DNA from 3 places in the Streptosporangium sp. H16 genome. Region 1 is predicted to be linked to each of the others. Evidence: predicted binding sites of a transcription regulator. Region 1 holds the regulator's gene; each other region holds the start of a gene.
The links. Region 1 encodes HrcA, which represses chaperone genes, less so after heat shock. Its sites were predicted from a motif close to TTGGCACTCTCNNNNNGAGAGTGCCAA; they were not measured.
Positions count from the first base shown of each region.

Region 2: the regulator HrcA is predicted to act here: its motif matches at 2,652-2,678, upstream of groES (co-chaperone GroES).
Region 3: the regulator HrcA is predicted to act here: its motif matches at 1,906-1,932, upstream of ACTOQ2_RS36685 (FmdB family zinc ribbon protein).

Region 1 is NZ_JBPXMD010000005.1:335,932-340,773, reverse strand. Features, by position in the region: gene ACTOQ2_RS11480 (16S rRNA (uracil(1498)-N(3))-methyltransferase) at 31-762, opposite strand; gene dnaJ (molecular chaperone DnaJ) at 901-2,040, opposite strand; gene hrcA (heat-inducible transcriptional repressor HrcA) at 2,055-3,068, opposite strand; gene ACTOQ2_RS11465 (hypothetical protein) at 3,251-4,000, shown strand; gene ACTOQ2_RS11460 (DUF3097 domain-containing protein) at 4,059-4,842, shown strand, end outside.
Region 2 is NZ_JBPXMD010000006.1:86,208-91,049, forward strand. Features, by position in the region: gene ACTOQ2_RS12170 (sigma-70 family RNA polymerase sigma factor) at 1-215, opposite strand, end outside; gene groL (chaperonin GroEL) at 538-2,160, opposite strand; gene groES (co-chaperone GroES) at 2,251-2,562, opposite strand; gene ACTOQ2_RS12185 (class I SAM-dependent methyltransferase) at 2,806-3,972, shown strand; gene ACTOQ2_RS12190 (hypothetical protein) at 4,212-4,842, shown strand, end outside.
Region 3 is NZ_JBPXMD010000035.1:45,439-50,280, forward strand. Features, by position in the region: gene ACTOQ2_RS36680 (potassium/proton antiporter) at 337-1,842, shown strand; gene ACTOQ2_RS36685 (FmdB family zinc ribbon protein) at 1,962-2,330, shown strand; gene ACTOQ2_RS36690 (S-methyl-5'-thioadenosine phosphorylase) at 2,445-3,254, shown strand; gene ACTOQ2_RS36695 (RcpC/CpaB family pilus assembly protein) at 3,628-4,233, shown strand; gene ACTOQ2_RS36700 (hypothetical protein) at 4,300-4,617, opposite strand; gene ACTOQ2_RS36705 (hypothetical protein) at 4,614-4,842, opposite strand, start outside.

The DNA of each region.
Region 1 (4,842 bases):
AGGGGCGACCGGCCGCGCACCGGCGGGATGTCACCAGCGGCCGCTGCGCGTCTGAAGCACCGCCGCCGCGACGACCCCGGCGGTCGAGGTGCGCAGCACCGTCGGCCCGAGCAGCGCCGGCACCGCCTTGGCATCACGGAACGCGGCGATCTCCTCGCCCGAGACCCCGCCCTCGGGGCCGACCACCACGACGATGTCGCCACCGGCGGGGAGGGGCAGGCCGGACAGCGGGGCGGCGGCCTCCTCGTGCAGCACCACTCCCAGCGCCGCCGCCGACAGCAGGCCTGCGACCTTCGCGGTGGACGCGAGCTCCGTCACCTCCGGCAGGTGGAAACGGCGCGACTGCTTGCCCGCCTCGCGTGCCGTGGACCGCCAGCGGGCCAGCGCCTTGGCCGCCCGCTCGCCCTTCCACTGGGTGACACACCTGGCCGCGGCCCAGGGAACGATCACGTCGACCCCCGCCTCGGTCATCATCTCCACGGCCAGCTCGCCCCGGTCGCCCTTGGGCAGGCCCTGGACCACGACCAGGCGCGGTGACGGCACGGGCACGTCGTGGCGGCGCAGCACCTCGACCCGGAGCGAGTCCCTGCCCGCCTCGGTCACCACGCACTCGGCGACGGAGCCCGCCCCGTCGGTCAGGTCGAGCCGCTCCCCCGCCCGCAGCCGCCGTACGGCCGCCGCGTGGCGCCCCTCGGGACCGCCGAAGACGAACGCCGGCCTGACCAGGTCGGCGGGGTCGGCCAGGAAGACCGGGACGGTCATGGGCCGTCGGAGCCGGAGGAGCCGGGGCGCCACACCCCGGAGCCGAGCCGGCGCGGGTGACACGCCCCTGAGACGGCCGGGGCGGGACGCCCCGGCCGCACGCGGGCCAGGCCGCGACGCGACCGGGCTCGGGCCGGGTCAGCGGCCATTGAAGGCGTCCCTCAGGCGGGAGAAGAAGCTCTGCTGCCCTGGGGCGAACTTGCCCGGCGGGCGCTCCTCGCCGCGGAGCCTGGCGAGCTCCTTCAGCAGCTCCTCCTGCTCGGCGTCGAGGCGGGAGGGGGTCTCCACGTTCACGTGGATCAGCAGATCTCCGCGGCCCGTCTCGTTCAGGCGCTGCACGCCCCGCCCGTAGAGCGGGATCGTCTGCCCCGACTGCGTGCCGGGACGGATGTCGAGCTCCTCGGCGCCGTCGAGCGTCTCCATGGTCAGGATGGTGCCGAGCGCGGCCGCGGTCATCGGGATCTGCACGGTGCAGTGCAGGTCGTCGCCGCGCCTCTCGAAGATCTCGTGGGGACGCTCGACGATCTCCAGGAACAGGTCGCCGGGCGGGCCTCCCCCCGGGCCGATCTCGCCCTCGCCGGCGAGCTGGATGTGGGTGCCGTCCTCGACCCCGGCCGGGATGCGGACCTTGATGGTCCGCCGGGTGCGGACCCGGCCGTCGCCGGAGCACTCCTGGCAGGGGTTGCGGATGATCGACCCGAAGCCGCCGCACTGGGGGCAGGGGCGGGAGGTCATGACCTGGCCGAGGAAGGACCGGGTGACCTGGGACACCTCACCCCGGCCGTGACACATGTCACAGGTGTCGGGGTGGGTGCCGGCCGCCGCGCCGGAGCCCGTGCAGACCTCGCAGACCACGGCGGTGTCGACGACCAGCTCGCGGGTCGTGCCGAAGCCCGACTCGCGCAGGTCGAGCTCGACCCGGATGGTGGCGTTGCGCCCGCGCCGGGCACGGGAGCGGGGACCCCGGCCACCGCCGCCACCGGCCGCGCCGAAGAAGGCGTCCATGATGTCGCTGAACGGGAAGCCGGCACCGAAGCCCCCGGCCCCCGCGCCGCCCGAGGCGAACGGGTCGGCACCCATGTCGTACATCTGCCGCTTGCTGGAGTCGGACAGGACCTCGTAGGCCTGCGTGATCTCCTTGAAGCGTTCCTGGGTCTCGGGGTCGGGGTTGACGTCGGGATGCAGCTCGCGCGCCAGGCGTCGGTACGCCTTCTTGATCTCTTCCGCACTGGCGTCGCGGCGCACCCCGAGGGTGCCGTAGTAGTCGCTCTTAGCCACTTTTCGTTGACCTCTTATGATGCAGCCAGGATCTGGCTGACGTAGCGTGCCACCGCGCGCACCGCGCCCATCGTGACCGGGTAGTCCATTCGCGTCGGGCCCAGCACACCGAGCCGGGCCAGTTGCTTGTCCCCAGAACCGTATCCGGCGGCGACGATGGACGTGCCCTGGAGTCCGGTGTAGGGGTTCTCCGAGCCGATCCGCACGGTCAGCGCCGAAAGGTCGGAGGTCTCACCGAGCAGTCGCATGAGCACGACCTGCTCTTCCAGAGCCTCCAGCACGTCGCGGAGCCCGACGGTGAAGTCGGCTCCCGCGAGGTTGGCGGCTCCGGCAAAAACGATCTTCTCATCGTGCCGGTCCACCAGGGACTCCAGCAGCACTGACAGGATAGTGGCAGCGAGCGGCCGGTCTTCCGTGGGCAGCCGCTCCGGCAGGTCGGCGACCTTGTCGGGGACGCTGGTGAGCCCGCACCCGTCGAGGGAGGCGTTGAGCATCGCGCGCAGATGGGCCACGCGCTGCTCGTCGACGACGTCGGGCAGCTCGACCACGCGCTGCTCGACCCTGCCGGTGTTGGTGATGAGCACGAACATCAGCCGGCGCTCGCTCAGCGGCACCAGCTCGACGTGCCTGACCGTCGAGTGGGTCAGCGTCGGGTACTGCACCACGGCGACCTGCCGGGTGAGCTGGGCCAGCAGCCGTACCGTCCGCATGACGACGTCGTCGATGTCCACCGCGCCCGCGAGGAAGCTCTCGATGGCCTTGCGTTCCGCGCTCGACAGGGGTTTCACCTGCGATAGGCGGTCGACGAAGAGCCGGTAGCCCTTGTCGGTGGGCACCCGGCCGGCGCTGGTGTGGGGCTGGGCGATGTAGCCCTGCTCCTCCAGCACCGCCATGTCGTTGCGGATCGTCGCCGGGGACACCCCCAGGTTGTGCCGGTCCGCGAGGGCTTTCGAACCCACCGGCTCGTTGGTGGACACGTAGTCCTCGACGATGGCGCGGAGCACGGCGAGCTTGCGGTCGTCGACCAACGTGGTCACCTCCCTGCCTGCGTTCAGAGGGAAACACGAGGTTTGGCACTCTGTGTTCCCGAGTGCCAAGTGTACGGCCCCGGTGCGGAAGGCGCGATAAGCAAGAGCTGCGGATGATGACGGCAAGCCGTTGTCAAGTCAACTGCTATCGCGATCCAAGCGGCACCCATCAGAATTCGGTCATGTCCAACGATTTCGGTTCTTATCCGGGCGACGCCTCCCGCAGCCCCGGTTACGGCGGCCCCCAGCAGCCGTATGGCCAGCAGCAGTACGGCCAGCAGCCCCCCTCGTACGGTTACGCACCTCCCGGCTACGGCGCCCCGCAGGGACCGCCGCCCCCCGCCGGAAAGATCAAGCCCGGCATCGGGTGGATCGTGGGGGTTTGGCTGCTCGCCCTGGTCAGCATCATCGTCGGCATCGGCGGCTTCGCCGGCGGCCTCGTCGGCGCGGTCACCGACGCGGCCCCGACGCAGACCTTCGCCCCCGGCCAGGCCACGACGGTCACGATCGACCCGGCGGACAAGCCGGCGATCTACGTCGCCACGGGCGGGCCCACCAAGTTCGAGTGCACGCTGAAGGGCGGCACGGGCACGCCCAGCCTGCAGAAGCCCGACATCCAGCAGACCGTCGCGGGGTCCGACGGCGTCACCTGGGAGATGGGCCTGCGGGTCGGCGTGGACCAGGCGGGCGACTACCAGGTCCAGTGCTCCGCCGACCCCGCGGAGGGCACGACCTTCGGCGTGGGCAAGGAGCTCGCCGCCGAATCGCTGGTGGGCGGGGTGGTCGCCCTGTTCGTGATCCCCGGCGTCGGGATCCTGCTCGCCATCGTCGTGACGATCGTCGTACTGGTGAAGCGCAGCAACGCCCGCAAGCGCCGGGCCTCCGCGGTGCCGGTGGGGCAGTGGGGACAGCCGGGACCCTACGGCGGGTGACGGTGGTGTTTGCTAGCGTCCCACCTGATCCCCGGCGAGAGAGGGTGGGCGGTCGGTGATGTACGAGCGTGACGTTCTGGCGGGCGACTGGCGGCGCCCGCGCAGGGGGACGATCCCCCAGGTGCCCGCGGAGCTCGACCTGGTCGTCGAGGACGCCGACGGCGGCTTCTGCGGCGCCGTGGTGGCCTGCGACAAGGAGGCCGTCACCCTGGAGGACCGCTTCGGGCGCCGGCGGGTGTTCCCGCTGGAGCCGGCCGCGTTCCTCCTGGAGGGCAAGGCGGTGACGCTCGTACGGCCCGCCGCGGCACCGCGCGGTCCCCGGCGGAGCGCGTCGGGTTCCATCGCGGTGGAGGGCCTGCGGGCCCAGGTCGCCAAGGAGAGCCGGATCTACGTGGAGGGCGTGCACGACGCCGCGCTCGTGGAGAAGGTCTGGGGGCACGACCTGCGGGTCGAGGGCGTGGTCGTGGAGTACCTGGAGGGGGTCGACCACCTGCCCTCGATCGTCGAGGAGTTCGGCCCGGGGCCGGGGCGGCGGCTGGGCGTGCTCGTCGACCACCTGGTCCCCGGCTCCAAGGAGAGCCGGATCGCCGCGCAGGTCTCCTCACCGCACGTGCTGATCGTCGGGCATCCGTTCGTGGACGTCTGGCAGGCGGTCAGGCCGCACGTGCTCAAGATCCCTTCCTGGCCGTCGGTGCCGCGCGGCGTGCCCTGGAAGGAGGGCGTCATCGCCGCGCTGGGCTGGAACGTGGAGCCCGGCGCCGTATGGCGCCACATTCTCGGATCGGTCACGACATATGCCGATCTAGAGCCCGAGCTCCTCGGCCCCGTCGAGGAGCTGATCG
Region 2 (4,842 bases), on a different contig from region 1:
TACTGACCGGAAACCCGGCCCAGACGACCACGGCAATATCGGACGACCATCGGCCGCAGTTGCGCGATCAGAGATTCGATCGCGGTGCGATCCCCCTGAACGGCGAGGCTCGTCAGATCCTTGAGATCATCCCTGTGGGCGACCCCATCAGACCTCGTCGCAAGCCTCACCCCATTTTTGGCGTCGGCGACGCATCCCTCGGTCACGTTAGGCATGATGCCCGCCCTGGTAGTGACTGTCGTCATCGCAAACGGCTACGGATTGGTCACATTGAGGCGGAGATAACGGCGCGTAATCGAACGGCGACTGCAACGACTACAGAATGTGCAAATATTTCATTCGATTGCCAAATACGTCGACTATTCGTTAGAACCGCGTTTGGTCTTCTGTCCGGCGCGACGCTTGAGATCGTTTTTCGGTTTACCGCGAAACGCGAACGGCTCGCGCCTCCGGGGAGACGCGAGCCGTTCGGAACCGATGATCGGCCTGGCCGATCGGGGCCGATCGGGGGCCGATCGGTGACCGGTCGGTGACCGATCAGTGGCCGTGACCGTGGCCGTGACCCTGGCCGGCGGCGGCCGGGGCCTCCTCCTCGGGCTTGTCCACCACGAGGGCCTCGGTCGTCAGCAGCATGCCGGCGATGGAGGCGGCGTTCTGGACGGCCGAGCGGGTGACCTTGACCGGGTCGATGACGCCCTGGGCGATCAGGTCGCCGTACTCGCCGGTGGCGGCGTTGAAGCCCTGGCCGACGGGCAGCTCGGTGACCTTCGCCGTCACGACGTAGCCCTCGAGGCCGGCGTTCTCCGCGATCCAGCGGGCCGGCTCGACGAGCGCCTTGCGGACGATGGAGACGCCGGTCGCCTCGTCGCCGGTCAGGCCCAGGTCGTCGAGGACCTTGGAGACGTGGATGAGCGCGGAGCCACCGCCGGAGACGATGCCCTCCTCGATCGCCGCGCGCGTCGCCGAGATGGCGTCCTCAAGGCGGTGCTTCTTCTCCTTGAGCTCCACCTCGGTGGCCGCGCCGACCTTGAGCACGCAGACGCCGCCGGAGAGCTTGGCGAGGCGCTCCTGGAGCTTCTCGCGGTCCCAGTCGGAGTCGGACTGCTCGATGGCGAGCTTGATCTCCTTGACGCGGTCGGCGATCGCCGAGGCCTCACCGGCACCGTCGACGACGGTGGTGGAGTCCTTGGTGATGACGACGCGCCGGGCGGTGCCCAGCACCTCCAGGCCGACGTGCTCCAGCTTGAGGCCGATCTCCTCGCTGACGACCTGGCCACCGGTGAGGATGGCGATGTCCTGCAGCATGGCCTTGCGGCGGTCGCCGAAGCCCGGCGCCTTGACGGCGACGGAGGTGAAGGTGCCACGGATCTTGTTCGTGACGAGGACCGCGAGGGCCTCACCCTCGACGTCCTCGGCGATGACCAGCAGGGCCTTCTTCGTCTGCGCGATCTTCTCGAGCAGCGGCAGGAAGTCCGAGACCGAGGCGATCTTGCCCTGGGTGATCAGGATGTAGGGGTCCTCCAGGATCGCCTCCATGCGCTCCTGGTCGGTCACCATGTAGGGCGACAGGTAACCCTTGTCGAACTGGAGGCCCTCGGTGAACTCGAGCTCCAGGCCCATGCTGTTGGACTCTTCGACGGTGATGACACCGTCCTTGCCCACCTTGTCGAACGCCTCGGCGATCAGCTCGCCGATCCTGGCGTCCTGCGCGGAGATCGTCGCCACATTCGCGATCTCCTTCTTGTCCTCGACCGGGCGGGCCGACTCGATCAGCCGGTCGCTGACGGCCTTGGCCGCGATGTCGATGCCGCGCTTGAGGGAGAGCGGCTGCGCTCCGGCGGCCACGTTGCGCAGGCCCTCGCGGACCATGGCCTGGGCCAGGACGGTCGCGGTGGTGGTGCCGTCACCGGCGACGTCGTTGGTCTTGGTCGCCACTTCCTTGGCCAGCTGGGCGCCCAGGTTCTCGTACGGCGTCTCCAGCTCGACCTCGCGGGCGATGGTGACACCGTCGTTGGTGATGGTCGGCGCACCGAACTTCTTGTCGATGACGACATTGCGGCCACGCGGGCCCAGCGTCACCTTGACCGCGTCCGCGAGAGCGTTCACGCCGCGCTCGAGAGCTCGGCGCGCGTCCTCCTCGAACGACAGGATCTTCGGCATGACAATCCTCTCTATAAGTACGTCGGCGCATCAAAGCCCCGGGCGCTCTCGCGACCCGGGGCTCGATACGTCATCTTTGTGAAGCGAGAACTACTTCTCGATGATGGCGAGCACGTCACGAGCGGAGAGCACGAGGTACTCCTCGCCGTTGTACTTCACCTCGGTGCCGCCGTACTTGCTGTAGAGGACCACATCGCCCTCCTTGACGTCGAGCGGAATCCGCTTCTCGCCGTCCTCATCCCAGTTGCCGGGGCCCACCGCGAGGACCTTGCCCTCTTGCGGCTTCTCCTTGGCGGTGTCCGGGATGACCAGACCGGAAGCGGTGGTCTGCTCGGCCTCAAGCGGCTGGACCACAATGCGGTCGCCGAGCGGCTTAACGGGAACCTTGGTGGCGGTCGTCACGTCGGACCTCCCCTTCAGATTTGAATGATCTAGAAGAGGCGACCAGCGGTCTGCCGTCGCGGGTGTCAGACCTGCCTCGTCGCATGTATTTGGCACTCTCACCGGGAGAGTGCCAATACGGAACAGTATGCAAGGTGGCCTTGACAGTCAACACGAAGCACCCCTTCTCCGCTTCACGCGAACGTCAAGGCAGGTGGAAGCCCTTCGCGAAGCCCTACGGCCGAGGCGGTAGCGTCGGCTGGTGTGAATCTCGACGCATTCCGGGAACTCCTGACCCCGCGCGGCCAGGAGGCCCTGGGCGCGGCGGCCGGGATCGCCGACGACGACCCGGTGGCGGCGGTGACCAGGCTGAGGAAGACCTACGACGCGGACCTGACCTCGGCGGCGCTCACTCAGGCCACGCTCCGGCTGCGCGCGAGGGAGAAGTTCGGGGCCGACGCCGATCTCATGTACTTCACCCGGACGGGCCTGGAGCAGGCCACCCGCCGGGAGGTCGCCGACCATCGGGCGCGGCGCGTCCCCGCGGGCTCGCGGGTCGCCGACGTCTGCTGCGGCATCGGCGGCGACCTCCTCGCCCTGGCCAGGGCCGGGTGCTCGGTCGAGGCCGTCGACACCGACCCGCTCACCGCGGCGATCGCCCAGGCCAACGCGGACGCCCTGGGCTTCGGCGACCGGGTCTCGGTCCGCGCCGCCGATGCCTCCGTCCTGGACCCGGCCGCCTTCGACGTCCTGTTCGCCGACCCGGCGCGCCGTACCGCGCGGGGCAGGACCTTCGACCCGATGGGCTACTCGCCGCCCTGGCCCGCCGTGCTGGAGATGGTGGCCCGGGCCCGGGCCGCCTGCCTGAAGGTCGCCCCCGGGATCCCGTACGAGTTCGTCCCCGAGGGCGCGGAGGCCGAGTGGGTCTCGTACAAGGGCGACGTCAAGGAGGCCGTGATCTGGTGCGGCGCGCTGGCGGGCGAGACGGCGCGCAGGGCGACGATCCTGCCGTCGGGCGCCACGATGACGCCCGACCCGGCCCTGGGCGCCCCCGGCACCGGCCCCGCCGGTCGCTACATCTACGAGCCGGACGGCGCGGCCATCCGGGCCCACCTGGTGGCGGAGATCGCCGCGGCGGTCGGCGGGCACCTGCTCGACCCGCAGATCGCCTACATCACCGGCGACGTCGCGACGCCGACGCCGTGGGCGTCCCGGTACGAGGTCCACGAGACGCTGCCGTTCTCGCTCAAGCGGCTGCGGGCGGCGCTCCGCGAGCGCGGCGCGGGCAATGTGACGATCAAGAAGCGCGGCTCCGCGGTGGACGTCGACCGCCTCAGGAAAGAGCTCCGCCTTTCCGGTGAGGAATCCGCGGTCGTCATTCTCACCCGAATCGGCGACCGGCCGTTCGCCTTCGTGTGCGGCCCCGGCTGACCGGCCGGATCGAACCCGTTCGACCAGCCGAAGTCAGTCCTGGTTGACCAGCCAAAATAGTCAATTCTTCCAGCCAACCGGCAATTCCTCTCTTTTAATCTCGCTGCCGGAAAACCTTGATCCAGAGGCTAAGGTTGCCAGGCGGGAGTTCTCTCTCGCCTGCGGTTTCCTATCGTTCATCAGCAAATCCCATCAAATCCAACCGCGCGGCTGAGCGTCGGCGAGTGAAGGAGCTCTCGGTGGATCACTCCGACCACACCCTGCTCCAGGCAGGCAGCCAGACCGCCATCTCCGACCGGATGCGCGAGCTCCTCGCCCGCGCGGCGCAGGACCACGTCTACGAGCAGCGGACCCAGGGCGCGGTGCTCGACGAGATCCGGCAGCGCCTGGAGGGCATGGAGTGGCTGCTGCGCGAGGTCAGGGAGCGCGAGATCGGCGGGCTGAACGGCACGCTGGAGTCCGTCCACGGGCGCCTGGACGACATCGCCGCCAAACCACCCTCCTGGGCCGAGGGCCTGGCCCAGCACGTCGAGGCGGTGCGTGACCACGTCGACTCCGTCGGCGAGCGGGTCGACTCCCTCGGCCGCCGGGTCGAGGCCGTCCGCGACCGGGTCACCCCCCTCGGCGAGCTGCCGAGCCTGTGGACCGACCTCGGCACCGTCGGCGAGAGCGTGGACGAGGCGCTCACCCGCCTGCGGGCGATCTCTGACGGCACCCTGGGCCTCGACGAGCAGGTGCGGCAGCTGGCCGAGCACCTCGGCAGGCTCCAGGCCGACATGGGCATCGCGGCGCACCGGTTCAGCCGCCTGGACAGGGCCCTGGCCGACCTCTCCCAGCGCACCGGGCGCATCGAGGCGGGAATGCTCGACC
Region 3 (4,842 bases), on a different contig from region 1:
GACCACCGCCGCGGAGGTGTGACCGACCAGCGGAACGGAGCGTGACCGACCGGGGGGTGCAGGTATGACCGACCGGCGGGCGCAGGTGTGACCGACCGGCGGAACAGGGCGTGACCGACCGGGGAGTACAGGTGTGACCGACCGGCGGAACGGGGCGTAACCGACCCGGGGGTGCAGGTGTGACCAACCGGCGGGCGCAGGCATGGCCGACCGGCGGAAACGCCGCTGGACGCGGGGCTGAAGGCGTCGGAATCGTGACAGGGAGTACGCGCCGCTCGTGCGTGGCGCCCCTCTCGAATGCGACACAATGGTCCCCGGAGTCAGAGGGGGGACCAGATGGGACTGGACGTCTGGCTGCTTCTCGGTGCCGGAATCGTCATCGCGGCCATCGTCGCAGTACGTGTCGCCCATCGGAGCGGGCTGCCCAGCCTCCTGATCTTCCTGGGTTTCGGGTTGCTCGTCGGCGAGTCCGGGTTCGGGTTGCAGTTCGACAACCCTCAGCTCGCGCAGGAGATAGGTCTGATCGCACTGGCGATCATCCTGGCCGAGGGTGGCCTGACCACCACCTGGAGCCACGTCAAGGGCGCCATTCCCACCGCCCTGGTGCTCGCCACTGCCGGCGTGGGGGTGAGCATCGCGGCCGTCGCGATCCCGGTGCACCTCATCCTCGGCATGGACTGGCGGACCGCGCTCCTGCTCGGCGCGATCCTCGCCTCCACCGACGCCGCCGCCGTCTTCTCCGTACTGCGCCGCCTGCCCCTGCCCTCGCGCCTCGCGGGCATCCTGGAGGCCGAGTCGGGCCTCAACGACGCGCCCACGGTGATCGCCGTCATGCTGCTGAGTGCCGCCACCTCGCCCAGCCTGGGGATGGCGCTGTTCGAGGTGCTCCTGGAACTCGTGGTGGGCGCGGCCGTCGGCCTGGCGGTCGCCCCGCTCGGCGCGTACGCGCTGCGCCGCATCGCGCTGCCCGTCTCCGGCCTGTACCCCATCGCGGTGCTCGCGCTCGCGTTCGTCGCCTACGCGGGAGCCACGCTGCTGCACGGCAGCGGCTTCCTCGCGATCTACCTCGCGGCACTGGTCATGGGCAACTCCCGGATGCCGCACCGCGCGTCCTCGCGGGGTTTCGCCGAGGGCGTGGCCTGGCTGGCGCAGATCGGCCTGTTCGTCATGCTCGGCATGCTGGCCAGCCCGTCGGAGATGCCGGCCGCGATCGTGCCCGGCCTGGTGGCCGGGCTGATCCTGGTCGCGGTGGCCCGCCCTTTGTCGATCATGGTTTCCTCGCTGCTGGTCCGGCTGATGCGCATCGACCGGCTGGGCTGGCGGGAGCAGGCCTTCCTGTCGTGGGCCGGGCTGCGCGGCGCGGTGCCCATCGTGCTCGCGACCATTCCCTGGGCCGCCACCTCCGTTCCGGACGGCACCGCCAAGTTCGTGTTCAACGAGGTCTTCGTGATCGTCATCGTCTACACCCTGCTGCAGGGGCCGACGCTGCCGTTCGTGGCGAAGCTCCTCAAGCTGTCCACCCCTGACGAGGCCCGCGACCTGGAGGTCGAGTCGGCGCCGCTGGAGGAGCTCAACGCCGACCTGCTCCAGGTCAGGGTGCCGCCGACGTCCAAGCTGCACGGCGTGGAGATCTTCGAGCTGCGGCTGCCCACGGACGCCCAGGTGACGTTGATCGTCAGAGACGGCCGGACGTTCGTCCCCACCGACTCCACGAGGATCAGGACCGACGATCAGTTGCTGGTGGTGACCACGGCCGCCTGCCGCGACACGGTCGAACGCCGGATGCGCGCGATCAGCCGCAAGGGCAAGCTCGCGGGCTGGTTCGGCGAACGCGGCACCTGACCGGGATTCAGCTACGGAATGCGAGGACTCCGACTCGCGTTTAAGCTTGTCGGCTGCGTACCATTAGCAGTCGCGCCACTAGAGTGCCAATCGGCGCGGATCATTACGAGGAGGAGCGCGTGCCCACCTACCAGTACGCCTGCACAGCCTGTAACAACCAGTTCGAAATCGTCCAGAAGTTCTCCGACGACGCTCTCACCGAGTGCCCGAGCTGCGCGGGCGACCTGCGCAAGGTGTTCTCCGCGGTCGGCATCGTCTTCAAGGGCTCGGGCTTCTACCGGACCGACAGCCGGTCCTCGTCGTCGAGCACGGTGACGTCCGCGAACGGTTCGTCGAGCTCGTCGAGTTCGTCGGACTCCTCCGGTTCGAAGTCGTCCGACTCGTCGAGCTCGTCCGACTCGTCCTCGTCGAAGTCGTCGAGCTCCTCGTCCTCGTCGGACTCCACGTCGACGAAGACCGCGAGCAGCACGGCCGCCGCGGCCTCCTGAGCCGCGTCTCCCGGGTTCACCGAAAGCGATCGAGCGGCTACCCCGGGACGCGGTTATCCACAGGCCGTCACCCTGGCTCCTCAGGGACCGGCCCGTGGCGCTAACCTCGGCTCCATGGTCAATCGCGCGGACATCGGAGTCATCGGCGGCTCAGGTTTCTACTCCCTGCTCGACGACGCCACAGAGGTCGAGATCACCACGCCGTACGGCCCTCCCAGTGACGTCGTCACCGTCGGCCGGATCGGGTCGCGCTCGGTCGCCTTCGTGCCCCGCCACGGCCGCGACCACCGCTTCCCCCCGCACCGGATCCCCTACCGGGCGAACCTGTGGGCACTGCGTTCCCTCGGCGTCCGCCAGGTCCTCGCCCCCAGCGCGGTCGGCTCCCTGCGCGCCGAGATCGGCCCCGGCGCCCTGGTCGTCCCCGACCAGATCGTCGACCGCACCTCGGGCCGGGTGCAGACCTACTACGACGCGGACGGCGTCGTCCACGTCGCCTTCGCCGACCCCTACTGCCCCTCGGGCCGTGCGGCGGCCGTCTCCACCGCGCGTTCCGCCGACTGGGAGGTGACCGACGGCGGCGCCCTCGTGGTCATCGAGGGCCCGCGCTTCTCGACCCGCGCCGAGTCCCGCTGGTTCAGCGGCAACGGCTGGTCGATCATCGGCATGACCGCCTCCCCCGAGGCCGTCCTCGCCCGCGAGCTCGCCCTCTGCTACACCTCGGTCTCCCTCGTCACCGACCACGACGCCGGGGTCGAGGCGGGCGAGGGGGTCACCCACGACGAGGTCCTCGCCTTCTTCGCCACCAACGTCGGCCGCATGCGCTCCCTCATCGGCGACATCGTCGCCGCCCTCCCCGAAGAGCGCACCTGCCCCTGCCAGAACGCCCTGGACGGCCTCAAGCTCCCCTTCGACCTCCCCGGCTGATCCTGTGGCCGGCGCCCCCGGCGTCACCGCCAGGTGAATCACCCGGCGAACCCCGAAGGGCCGAATCCCGCTCCCCCGGCCACGCCACCCGGATCCGTCGAGAATCCTCGATCCACCCCGCCCCGCCCCGCCCCGCCCCGCCACTCGGCGGGGCGTCCCACCCACCCCAGGCACCGCCCCGCCACTCGGCGGGGCATCCCACCCACCCCAGGCACCGCCCCGCCACTCGGCGGGGCATCCCACCCGCCACGGGCACCACGCCACCACTCGGCGGGGATGTCCCACCCATCACGGGCACCGCCCTGCCACTCGGCGGGAATGTCCCACCCATCACGGGCACCGCGCCGCCCGACTCCCACCCTTGGAGTCAGCCATGCGCGCTCTGCGCCGCTTCCTCGACCGCCGTCACCGTCTCATCGCCACCGCCGTCGCCGCCCTGGCGATGGGATGCGCCGTGCTGACGCTGCGCCCGGACACCGCCTCGGTGACCGTCCTGACCGCCGCCAGGGATCTTCCCGGAGGCGTGCTGGAGCCGGCCGACCTGACACCGGCCCCATTGAGACCCGGTACGGTCCCCGACGGCGCCCTGACGCCCGGCACGCCGTACGCGGGAAAGATCCTGACGGGTCCGGCGCGGCGCGGGGAGCCGCTGACCGACGTCCGCCTGCTCGGCCCCGGCCTGTTGGCCGCCCACGGCGAGGGGACGGTCGCCACCCCGGTACGCGTCGCCGATCCCGAGACCGCGCGCCTGCTCTCCCCGGGTGACGTGGTGGACGTGCTCGCCGCCACCTCGACGTGGGACGGCAATGCTCCGGCGACCATCGCGGCCAAGGACGTCACGGTCCTGGCCACCCCGGGCGGAGAGTCGGAGCGGGGCGCGCTCGTCGTGCTCGCCACCACGTCGGCCCAGGCGACCGAGCTGGCCTCCGCCCAAGCCGGCGGGCGACTCTCCATCACGATCGGCCCTCGCGGGGGATGAATCTCACGACGACCGGTGAGGGCACGGCGACCTGAGCCGGGAAGCTCTGGCCGCCGTACCTCCCGCTCAGGGACGATCGGTCCCGGTGAGCGCCCAACGCCGAGTGATCGCGGTCATCTCGGCCTCGCGCATCTGGGTTTTCAGGCCCTCGACGGTCCGGTCGCAGAGCAGCAGCGGTTCCGGGGTGGGCCAGGTGGCGATGGCGTGGAAGAGGCGGCTGCCAGTGCCGTAGAGCACGGCCCACCCCGGCCAGGTGATCTGCAGCAGGGCAGCCTCAGCGCGGGCCTCGTGATCCCAGGTGTAGTGGGGTACGGCGGCGGTGGCCAGGCCGTCGCGGTGGCGCCCGCGAGCGGAGGCCCGCCTGATCGGAACGCGGCGGATCACGAGATCACCCGCCCCGCGGCCTGCTCCTGGGCCTCCCTGGCGACGGTCTCCTGCCGGTCGGTCTCAGCCCGGAGTGCATCGAAAGTGTCGGCGTCGACGGTCCGTTCGGCTCCGGCCTCGAACGCGACCGGCGAGAAGGGCTCCTCCCGGCTGGCCCACAGCCGCCCGGCGTCACTGAGAATCAGCCGCCAGCCGGGGATGGCCTGTTCGGGTGTGCTGGATTTA